DNA from 3 places in the Streptomyces sp. A18 genome. Region 2 is predicted to be linked to each of the others. Evidence: riboswitches for the same ligand, from Rfam matches in the RefSeq annotation. Region 2 holds a riboswitch; each other region holds the start of a gene.
What was found. A riboswitch is a leader RNA that binds a small molecule or an ion and turns the genes downstream of it on or off. The one in region 2 is predicted to bind cobalamin.
Positions count from the first base shown of each region.

Region 1 (3,268 bases), on a different contig from region 2:
TCCAGCTGGCTGGCCGCGGCCTCGGTGAAGTCCAGGGCGAGACCGTCGACCGGCGCCTTGGCGAGCACCGGAAGTGCCTCGCCGAGCCTGCCGAAGTAGGAGCCGACGAGCAGCTTCGGACGGTCGGTGAGGGTGCCGAGGTAGCGGTAGGCACGGGCGGCGGCGTTGAGTTCGGCCGGGCTGCGGTCCTGCACCAGGGCGGGCTCGTCGAGCTGCACCCACTCGGCACCGGCGGCGCGCAGGTCGCCCAGGACCTCGGCGTACACCGGCAGGAGTCGGTCCAGGAGCGTGAGTGGCTCGAAGTCGACGGCAACGCCGGGCGCGGGCTTGGCGAGCAGCAGGTAGGTGACCGGACCGACGAGGACCGGGCGGGCCGCGAGGCCGAGAGCGATGGCCTCCTTCAGCTCGGCGACCTGCTTGGCGGAGTCGGCGGTGAAGACGGTGTCGGGGCCGAGCTCCGGCACGAGGTAGTGGTAGTTCGTGTCGAACCACTTGGTCATCTCAAGGGGCGCCACGTCCTTGGTACCGCGCGCCATGGCGAAGTAGCCGTCGAGCATGTCGGTGTCGACGGCCTCGCGGTGCCGCTGCGGGACCGCGCCGACCATGACGCTGGTGTCCAGGACATGGTCGTAGTACGAGAAGTCACCGGTCGGCACTTCATGGATGCCGGAGGCGGCCAGATGCTGCCAGGTGGCCCGGCGCAGTTGCGCCGCGGTGTCCCGGAGGGCGTGGGCGGTGACGCGGCCCTTCCAGTACCCCTCGACGGCCTTCTTCAGTTCCCGGTCGGGGCCCTGGCGGGGGTAGCCGTAGACGGTGGCTCGTGCTGCCGCGGCTGCGGACTTCGGTGTCACGGAAATCTCCTTCGCGAGATGACTCCTGAGGATCCCGGGGACGGGACACGGACGCGAAGGGATGACGAACCGGGCGGACCGAACGCGCGCCTGCGGCGCGGTGCCCCACCTGATCTGTACGCCGACCCGCCCACGAGGTCACCGGGATGTCCGCACGTGAGGGGTCACGTACAGGCAACGGGCAGGTCTTCGGACTCGCGGGCACACCTGCCGAAACAGGCTCCTACTGGCCGTCGCTTCCCGGATCCGCTCGGATCCAGTGCTCATGACGGCGGTCGTTCCCACTCACCGCTGCGGGGCAGTCCCGGATTCCCACCGGGTTCCCTCTTACGACGCTCCTGTCTGGCGGACAGGGCGAACCAGCTGCACCGGTCAGGCTAAGGGGCTGGTCGGCCTCTTGGGCAGTACTGATCACATCCCGGACCGTGAGGTGGGACACGGCCCCGTCCGCAGCAGCCGCGGGACGCCGCCTCTGTCACGCGGTGTTCGCGACCACGGACCAGATCACACACTCCTGAGACGCGCCCTGACCAGGGGCGCACGCCCGTGTTCGGGTGCGCCCGCGCGTGCCACAGGTGGGGTGGCTCCACAAGTTGTCAGGCAACTCGATTGCGCACTAGGGTCACCACGCCTTGGTGAACGGGAAATCCGGTGTGATGCCGGTGCGGCCCTCGCCACTGTGATCGGGAAGTCCGGCTCCAGCCCTCGCGGCAGCCACTGGGTGCTCACGCATCCGGGAAGGCGGAGTTCGGTCGGTACGACCCGTCAGCCAGGAGACCGGCCAAGGCGCGTTGTCCATCCACGAGGTGCTGGAGAGGGTCTGCTGAGCCATGCACATAGCCGAGGGTTTCCTCCCGCCGGCGCACGCGATCGCCTGGGGCGTAGCGTCCGCGCCATTCGTCGTCCACGGAGTCCGCTCCCTGACCCGTGAGGTCAAGGAGCACCCCGAGAGCACCCTGCTTCTCGGCGCCTCCGGTGCCTTCACGTTTGTCCTCTCCGCGCTGAAGATCCCTTCCGTGACGGGCAGTTGCTCGCACCCGACGGGAACGGGGCTCGGCGCCATCCTGTTCCGGCCGCCGATCATGGCGGTGCTCGGCACCATCACCCTGCTCTTCCAGGCCCTGCTGCTCGCCCACGGCGGGCTCACCACGCTGGGCGCCAACGTGTTCTCCATGGCGATCGTCGGGCCCTGGGCCGGATACGCCGTCTACCGCCTCCTGAAGCGGTACGGCGCGCCGCTCATGGTCGCCGTGTTCTTCGGCGCGTTCGTCGCGGACCTGTCCACGTACTGCGTCACCAGCGTCCAGCTGGCCATGGCCTTCCCCGACCCGAGCAGCGGGTTCATGGGCGCGCTCGGCAAGTTCGGCGGCATCTTCGCCGTCACGCAGATCCCCCTGGCCGTCAGCGAGGGGCTGCTCACCGTCCTGGTGATGCGGCTGCTCGTGCAGTCCAGCAAGGGTGAGCTGACGCGGCTCGGCGTCCTGCTGCAGGGCAAGCGGTCGGCCACGAAGGCGGTGGAGACGGCGGAGACGGCGGACACGACGAACGCGAAGACGGCGAAGACGGCGGACACGACGAAGACGACGGAGACGGGGGCCAGCGCCTGATGAGCCGGAACGCGAAGATCAACACTCTGCTCCTCCTCATCGTCGCCGCGCTCGCGGTGCTGCCGTTGGCGCTCGGTCTCGGCGACGACGAGAAGGAGCCGTTCGCCGGGGCCGATGCCCAGGCCGAGACCGCGATCACCGAGATCGAGCCGGACTACGAGCCGTGGTTCTCGCCGCTGTACGAACCGCCGTCCGGGGAGGTCGAGTCGGCGCTCTTCGCCCTGCAGGCGGCACTCGGCGCGGGCGTCCTCGCGTACTACTTCGGTCTGCGCAGGGGGCGCCGCCAGGGCGCGGAGAGCGCACGATCGCAGGAAGCGCCCGCTGAGCAGGCCACCGACGTGGAGGCCGACCAGCCCGATGGCGAGCAGGTCTGACCCCGCGTGCTGCCCATCGACGCGGCGGCGCACAGCAGTCGCTGGCGCCGCCGCCACCCCGTGGACAAGGCAGTGCTCGGGCTCGGACTCACGGTCCTCGCCGTCTCTCTGCCGCCCTGGCCCGGTGCCGTCCTGGTGCTGATCGCCGCGCTCGCCGTGCTGCTCGGCCCCGCGGGGGTGCCGCCGCGCAAACTGTGGCGCGCCTACCGCGTACCGCTCGGCTTCTGCGTGACCGGCGCCCTCACCCTGATCGTCCAACTCGGCGGCCCCGAAGGGTTCGTCACGCTCGCCGACGGCGGCCCCGCGCGGGCCGGCGGGCTGCTCCTGCGCACATCGGCGGCCTCGCTCGGCGTCCTGCTGTTCGCCTTCACCACACCGATGTCGGACCTGCTGCCCCGCCTGGTGAAGGCGGGCGTCCCGGCACCGGTCGTGGACG
Region 1 covers NZ_JBWLKL010000024.1:104,740-108,007, forward strand. The annotation lists gene metE (5-methyltetrahydropteroyltriglutamate--homocysteine S-methyltransferase) at 1-851, opposite strand, end outside; cobalamin riboswitch at 1,015-1,230, opposite strand; cobalamin riboswitch at 1,454-1,651, shown strand; gene AC5P1C_RS29655 (energy-coupling factor ABC transporter permease) at 1,682-2,458, shown strand; gene AC5P1C_RS29660 (energy-coupling factor ABC transporter substrate-binding protein) at 2,458-2,832, shown strand; gene cbiQ (cobalt ECF transporter T component CbiQ) at 2,839-3,268, shown strand, end outside.
Region 1: linked by a shared signal. The riboswitch ahead of AC5P1C_RS29655 (energy-coupling factor ABC transporter permease) and the one ahead of AC5P1C_RS30985 (ribonucleoside-diphosphate reductase subunit alpha) in region 2 are both predicted to bind cobalamin.

Region 2 (3,268 bases):
CAGCGGGCCGATGGGGGTCCCCTCTGCACCGGAGCCTGCCGAAGGCGCTTGGGGGCGCTCGGCGAGGTCGGCCGACGCCTCGTACGCGGCGAGCATGATCCGCTCGGCGATGCGCGTCGAGAGGGCGCGCGCGGCAGGGGAGTCGAAGGGCAGCTTCAGCTGGAAGAAGACGTCCTGCAGACCCATCGCGCCCAGGCCCACCGGGCGCCACCGGGCGTTCGAGCGCCCGGCCTGCTCGGTCGGGTAGAAGTTGATGTCGACCACACGGTCGAGGAACGTGACGGCGGTACGGACGGTCTCGTCGAGCCGCTCCCAGTCGATGTCGCCCGCGGCGGTGTCCACGAAGGCGCCGAGATTCACCGAACCCAGGTTGCAGACGGCCGTCTCCCCGTCGTCCGTCACCTCCAGGATCTCCGTGCAGAGGTTGGACGAGTGCACCGTGTGGCCGGGCTCCGCCGTCTGGTTGGCGGTGCGGTTGGCGGCGTCCTTGAACGTCATCCAGCCGTTGCCGGTCTGCGCGAGGGTGCGCATCATGCGGCCGTAGAGGTCACGGGCGGGGATGGTCTTGCGGGCGAGCCCGTCCGCCTCGGCCTTGCGGTAGGCGGCGTCGAACTCCTCGCCCCACAGGTCGACGAGCTCGGGCACGTCGGCCGGCGAGAACAGTGACCAGTCCTCGCTCGCGGCGACCCGGCGCATGAACTCGTCCGGGATCCAGTGCGCGAGGTTGAGGTTGTGCGTGCGCCGCTGGTCCTCGCCCGTGTTGTCGCGCAGCTCCAGGAACTCCTCGATGTCGGCGTGCCAGGTCTCCAGGTAGACCGCGGCGGCGCCCTTGCGGCGGCCGCCCTGGTTCACGGCGGCGACGGAGGCGTCCAGGGTCTTCAGGAACGGCACGATGCCGTTGGAATGGCCGTTCGTGCCGCGGATCAGCGAACCGCGGGCGCGGATGCGGGAGTACGAGAGGCCGATGCCGCCCGCGTGCTTGGAGAGGCGCGCGACCTGGTGGTAGCGGTCGTAGATGGAGTCCAGCTCGTCCAGCGGGGAGTCGAGGAGGTAGCAGGAGGACATCTGCGGGTGGCGGGTGCCCGAGTTGAAGAGCGTCGGCGAGGACGGCAGGTAGTCCAGGCGGCTCATCAGGCGGTACAGGGCGGCGACTTCGTCCACCGAGCGCGGGGAGCCGTCCTCGGCGAGGCCGCTCGCGACGCGCAGCATGAAGTGCTGCGGGGTCTCGATGACGTGCCGGGTGATCGGATGGCGAAGGAGATAGCGGCTGTGCAGGGTGCGCAGGCCGAAGTATCCGAAGCGGAAGTCGGCGCCGTCCGACAGGGCCGCCTCGACGAGACCGTCCAGGTGCTCGGCATGGTCGGCGACGAACGCGGCGGTGCGGTCCGCGATCAGGCCCTCGCGGTGGCCCACGGCGACCGAGTCGGAGAAGGAGCGCACGCCCTGCGACGCGGCCTCGTCACGGATGCTGAGGCTCAGGAGCCTGGCCGCGAGCTGCGAGTAGGTCGGGTCCTCGGAGATGAGCCCGGCGGCCGCCTCGGTCGCAAGCTCCCGCAGCTCCGCCACATCGGCCCGCGCCGAACGGCCGCGCAGCGCGGCGGCGGCGACCCGGCCCGGGTCGGCGTCGGGGAGATCGGCGGTGAGTTCGGTCAGGGTACGCAGCAGCGCGGTGCCTGGGCCGTCGGCGGTCTGCGACTCGTCGGTGGTCTGCGCTGACGCAGGTTCGGCTGGCGCGATGGTCACGTGGAGCACTCCCTCGCTCGGCTCTGAGCCTTGGGGAGGGGCGAGTGACACACGGGGGCGCGCCCAGGGCAGGGCTGCGCTCCGCGTCCACCAGCCCATTCCACGAGGCCCGGACGTCGTTGGCACCCGGACCGGTCGGAACGGGCACGCTGTCGACAGGTCATCGGACTTGCGAGCACGACAAATGCGTACTCATACACCGTTGCGGGACAGTTCCGGACTTGCACCGGATTCCCCTGCGGCGACAGCGAGCACGAGCATACATCTTGTGCTGGCTCTGGGCGGCAGCCCCATATCTTGTGTCGGCGCGTGTGTCCCCTAGGGTGGCGGCCGAACTGAACGTCGAACAGGGGGAGACGGCGTGCGAGGTCTTGGCGCGGGCTGTGCCGTGGGGTTGCTGATGCTGCTCACCGGATGTGGGGACGCCGGCGAGAAGGCGGAGACGAAGCCTGCGCGGCCCCCGGAGCCGACTGCGGCGGCCGGCGTCGACGGTGACGCCGATCCCCGCCGGCTCTTCACGGACGCCGAGTTGAAGGCGGCGCTGCTCTTGCCCACGGCCGCAGGGAAGAAGGCCACGGCTTCGGAGACCTCGACGGGTCTCTTCGACCAGGGCTACGGGGGCGGGGATTGGAGCGGCTGCCCGGCCGGTGAGAAGGAGCGCGGGGAGCTGCGGCGTATGCGGGGCGCCAGCGCCGAGCGGACGCTGCGGCCGGATCCGGGGGCCGTCTCCGAGGGTGATCCCTACGTCTTCCAGCGCCTGGTCTCGATGCCCTCCGAGCGCGCCGAGCGCCACATCGAACTCCGTCGGCAGCTCAACGAGGCGTGCCCCCGCGTCACCGTCGACACCGAGGCGGCCCCCGTCGAGGAGCACCACGTCGCCGAAAAGCTGCCGGACCTCGGCGACGACGCCCTCCTGGAGACCACGCGGACCACGGGCGGCGACGAGTACGACGGCACGCCGCATTACCAGGCCGAGGTGCGGGTCGGCGGTGTGCTCGTGATGGTGGACGCGGGCACCGACAAGGACCTGGCGATCTCCTCTGCGGCCAAGGCCGCGGCGCGGGTCCGGACGGAGCTCTACAAGGCCACGTGAGGCTGCACGTGAGCGCGGGCCGTCGGATTCCTCCGGCGGCCCGCGCTCACGTTGTGTACGGGGAAGAGTCAGTGCCCGCCCGGCGCCCCCGCCGTGGCCGGCGGCAGCTCCTCCACGACACCCGGGTCGCCCGCGTCCGCGGTGTAGTCGCCGGGAGAGGTCTCGTCGATGCCGTCAGGGGCCTTCATGGCGCGCAGGACGAAGGTCGCGACCACGGTGACCACCACGTTCAGGACGAACGCCGTGAGGCCGATGTAGCCGATCTCGCCGATGCCGGGGATCTCTTCGGACGAGCCGCCGAAGTGCTTCTGCGTCGGCGACGCGACGCCATACGCGGCGACCGTGCCGTAGATCATGCCGACCGCCCAGCCCGCGAGCAGCGCCCAGCGGTGGAACCACCGCGTGAACAGGCCGCCGACGAGCGCGGGCATG
Region 2 covers NZ_JBWLKL010000027.1:24,067-27,334, forward strand. The annotation lists gene AC5P1C_RS30985 (ribonucleoside-diphosphate reductase subunit alpha) at 1-1,743, opposite strand, end outside; cobalamin riboswitch at 1,881-2,004, opposite strand; gene AC5P1C_RS30990 (hypothetical protein) at 2,105-2,836, shown strand; gene mctP (monocarboxylate uptake permease MctP) at 2,905-3,268, opposite strand, start outside.

Region 3 (3,268 bases), on a different contig from region 2:
GCCGACGGCTATGACCGCGCCCTCCATCCGGTCGCGCCACAGTTCCAGGGCAGCGGCGCTGCGGGTGGTGCCGAGCTCGGCCGCGAGACCGGGCACCGCCGGGTCGGACAGGGTGCACACGACGTCGTTGTCCGCGGGCAGCCGCTTGCGGGTGACGCCGCTGGCGACCATGGCCACGTCGCACAGGATGGGCGCGCCCGCGCGCAGGGCCTCGCGGGCACGGGCCACCACGTCCGGGGTGAAAGCGAGGTCGCGTACGAGGTCGACCATGCCGCAGGCGTGGATCATACGGACCGCGACCTGGCTCACGTCGGCGGGCAGGCCCGCCAGATCCGCCTCCGCGCGGATCGTGGCGAAGGACTGGCGGTAGATCGCCGGTCCGTCCTTCTCGTACTGGTGCACAGTGCGTTCGCTCTCTTGATAGGGCAGGGGACAGTCGGGTCTTGCGGGGTTGATCATGTGTTCATGTGTGGTCAGTCGCGGGCCGCGGCCACGGCGGCGGCCAGTGCGCCCGAGCTGCCGGGGATGGTCGCCGGCGTGTCCCGTTTCTCGCCGCGTACGCGGGAGATCTGGTGCCCGTCGGGAGTGGCGACCACGTCGATCCACTCCCCGTGCGGATGTCCGCACCGGCGTTCGCACCCGGACCAGTACACGGGCAGCGCCCCGACGGGGCCCACCGCGGCTGTCGCCGTCGCGCGTACGTCGTCCAGCGCCTTCGCGCAGCCGGGCCTGCCGATACAGGCGCCCACGCCGGTCCACGGCGATTGGGGCCCGGTGATGAGACCGGCGGCCCCGAGCTCCTCCAGGAGCCGTCCGGCCGCTGACCGCTCGACTCCCGGCAGGACGACTCCCCGCCAGGGGGTCAGCCGCAGTTCGCCGCCACCTCGGTGGCGTGCGGCGTCCGTCAGGGTCTGCCACTGGGGCGCGCTGACGGAGCCGAGGGGCAGGCCGAGGGAGAGCGCGGCCGTGTCGTGCGGGCCGGGCACGATGCCGAGGGTGGGCCCGCCCGCATCCCGGGGGAGCGGTTCGGTGGTGGTGGTGGCGCGGAGCCCGGCCTGGCGCAGGCGGCTCACTACCGCGTCGAAGAGGGGGCCGACGCCGTCCGGCAGATCCGTCACCCGCCAGGCACCCGCGTCGGGCGCTTGCTCCAGGAAGGTCTCGGCCGCGATGAGGGCGGCGCGCGGTGCCCGCTCGGCGCAGATCAGGACGGCGTCGTGCGCGGGGCCGATCCGCAGCAGTGCTTCGTCCTCGCCCCGCGCCGTCAGGGTCACATCACCGCCGAGGGCCGCCACATCGCCACGGCCGTCGTCGAGGGCGAACAGGAACCTGCCGGACAGATCGGCGGCCCGGTCGCCGGCGCACAGCAGCTCGTCCAGCGCGGTCAGCCACGGGCGGACGTCCTGCTCTCCGAGGCCGTCGAGACCCGAGAGCGGAGAGGCCACCACATTACGCACCCGCTCGTGGCGTTCGGACGGCAGAAGTCCCGATGTGCCCAGCAGAGAAGCCAGTTCGCTCCCGCAGTCCCAAGGCAGTCCGCGCAACTGCACGTTGCCGCGCGATGTGAGATGCAACTCCCCGTCTCCCAGCCGCTCCGCCAGGTCCCGCAGCACGTCCGCCTGCCCCGCTGTCAGCAGGCCACCCGGGATGCGGACGCGGGCCAAGGCCCCGTCGTCGGCCCGGTGCAGCCGCAGCGTCCCGGGGCAGGCGTCGCCGCGGCCGCGGGCAGACTCGTCTCCCGAGAGTGCTGGCGAGGGGACCGATGGGGGCATGGCGGCGAGCATACCGACCCATCGCAGCAGGTCCGCCTGCCCCCCGGCAGTTGATCGGCCCTTAGTATTCCTGGTGACGGGCCAGCCGGCCCGTCGTCGCCACAGACGGCGACAAGGGGAGGAAGCCCGGTGTGATTCCGGCGCGGTCCCGCCACTGTGAGCCCGGTGCACCTGCCGGGTGAGCCAGGAACTCCCTTCCCCGAGCTCTCGTCCGCTCGAGCAGGGGAGACGCCATCGACACCACCCGGGGCGTGGACACCCCGAGGAAGGCCCGACGCCGCATGATCCTGCTCCTGTCGACGTCCGACACCGATCTGCTCAGCGCCCGCGCCGCCGGCGGTCCGGTGGCCTACCGCTACGCGAACCCCTCCCGGCTCCCGCTCGATGACCTTCCGCAGCTCCTGGACGGTGCCGACCTGGTGGTCGTGCGTCTCCTCGGCGGCGTACGCGCCTGGCAGGACGGCCTCGACCAAGTCATCGCCACCGGGCGCCCCGTGGTCGTCCTCACCGGCGAACAGGCCCCCGACGCCCAGCTGATGGCCGCGTCGACCGTCCCCATCGGTATCGCCGCCGAGGCCCACGCCTACCTGGCGCACGGCGGCCCCGACAACCTGGAGCAGCTGGCCCGGTTCCTCTCGGACACCGTCCTGCTCACCGGCCACGGCTTCGAGCCGCCCGCCCCGGCACCCTCGTGGGGCCCGCTGGAGCGCACCGCACGCCAGGTCGAGGGGCCGACCGTCGCGGTGCTCTACTACCGCGCCCACCACATGAGCGGCAACACCGCCTTCATCGAGGCCCTGTGCGGCGCGATGGAGGACGCGGGCGCCCGCCCGCTGCCGCTGTACGTCGCCTCGCTGCGTACCCCCGAGCCCGAACTCATCGACGAACTGCGCGCCGCCGACGCGATCGTGACCACGGTCCTCGCGGCAGGCGGCACCCGGCCCGCCGAAGCATCCGCGGGCGGCGACGACGAGTCCTGGGACGCCGGAGCCCTCAGCGGCCTCGACGTCCCCATCCTCCAGGCGCTCTGCCTCACCAGCTCGCGCACCGACTGGGAGGACAACGACGAGGGCGTATCGCCGCTGGACGCCGCCAGCCAGATCGCCGTGCCCGAGTTCGACGGCCGTCTGATCACCGTGCCGTTCTCGTTCAAGGAGATCGACGAGGACGGTCTGCCCGCGTACGTCGCCGACGCCGAGCGCGCCGCGCGCGTGGCCGGCATCGCGGTCCGGCACGCGCGGCTGCGCCACATCCCGGCCGCCGACAAGCGCATCGCGCTCGTCCTGTCCGCGTACCCGACCAAGCACTCGCGGATCGGCAACGCGGTCGGCCTCGACACCCCCGCAAGCGCCGTCGCCCTGCTGCGCCGACTCCAGGCCGAGGGATACGACTTCGGCACGGACGAGGTGCCCGGCCTCGCCTCCGGTGACGGCGACGAGCTGATCTACGCGCTGATCGAGGCGGGCGGCCACGACCAGGAGTGGCTCACCGAGGAGCAG
Region 3 covers NZ_JBWLKL010000013.1:29,457-32,724, reverse strand. The annotation lists gene AC5P1C_RS21540 (precorrin-8X methylmutase) at 1-402, opposite strand, end outside; gene cobG (precorrin-3B synthase) at 474-1,781, opposite strand; cobalamin riboswitch at 1,830-1,981, shown strand; gene cobN (cobaltochelatase subunit CobN) at 2,051-3,268, shown strand, end outside.
Region 3: linked by a shared signal. The riboswitch ahead of cobN (cobaltochelatase subunit CobN) and the one ahead of AC5P1C_RS30985 (ribonucleoside-diphosphate reductase subunit alpha) in region 2 are both predicted to bind cobalamin.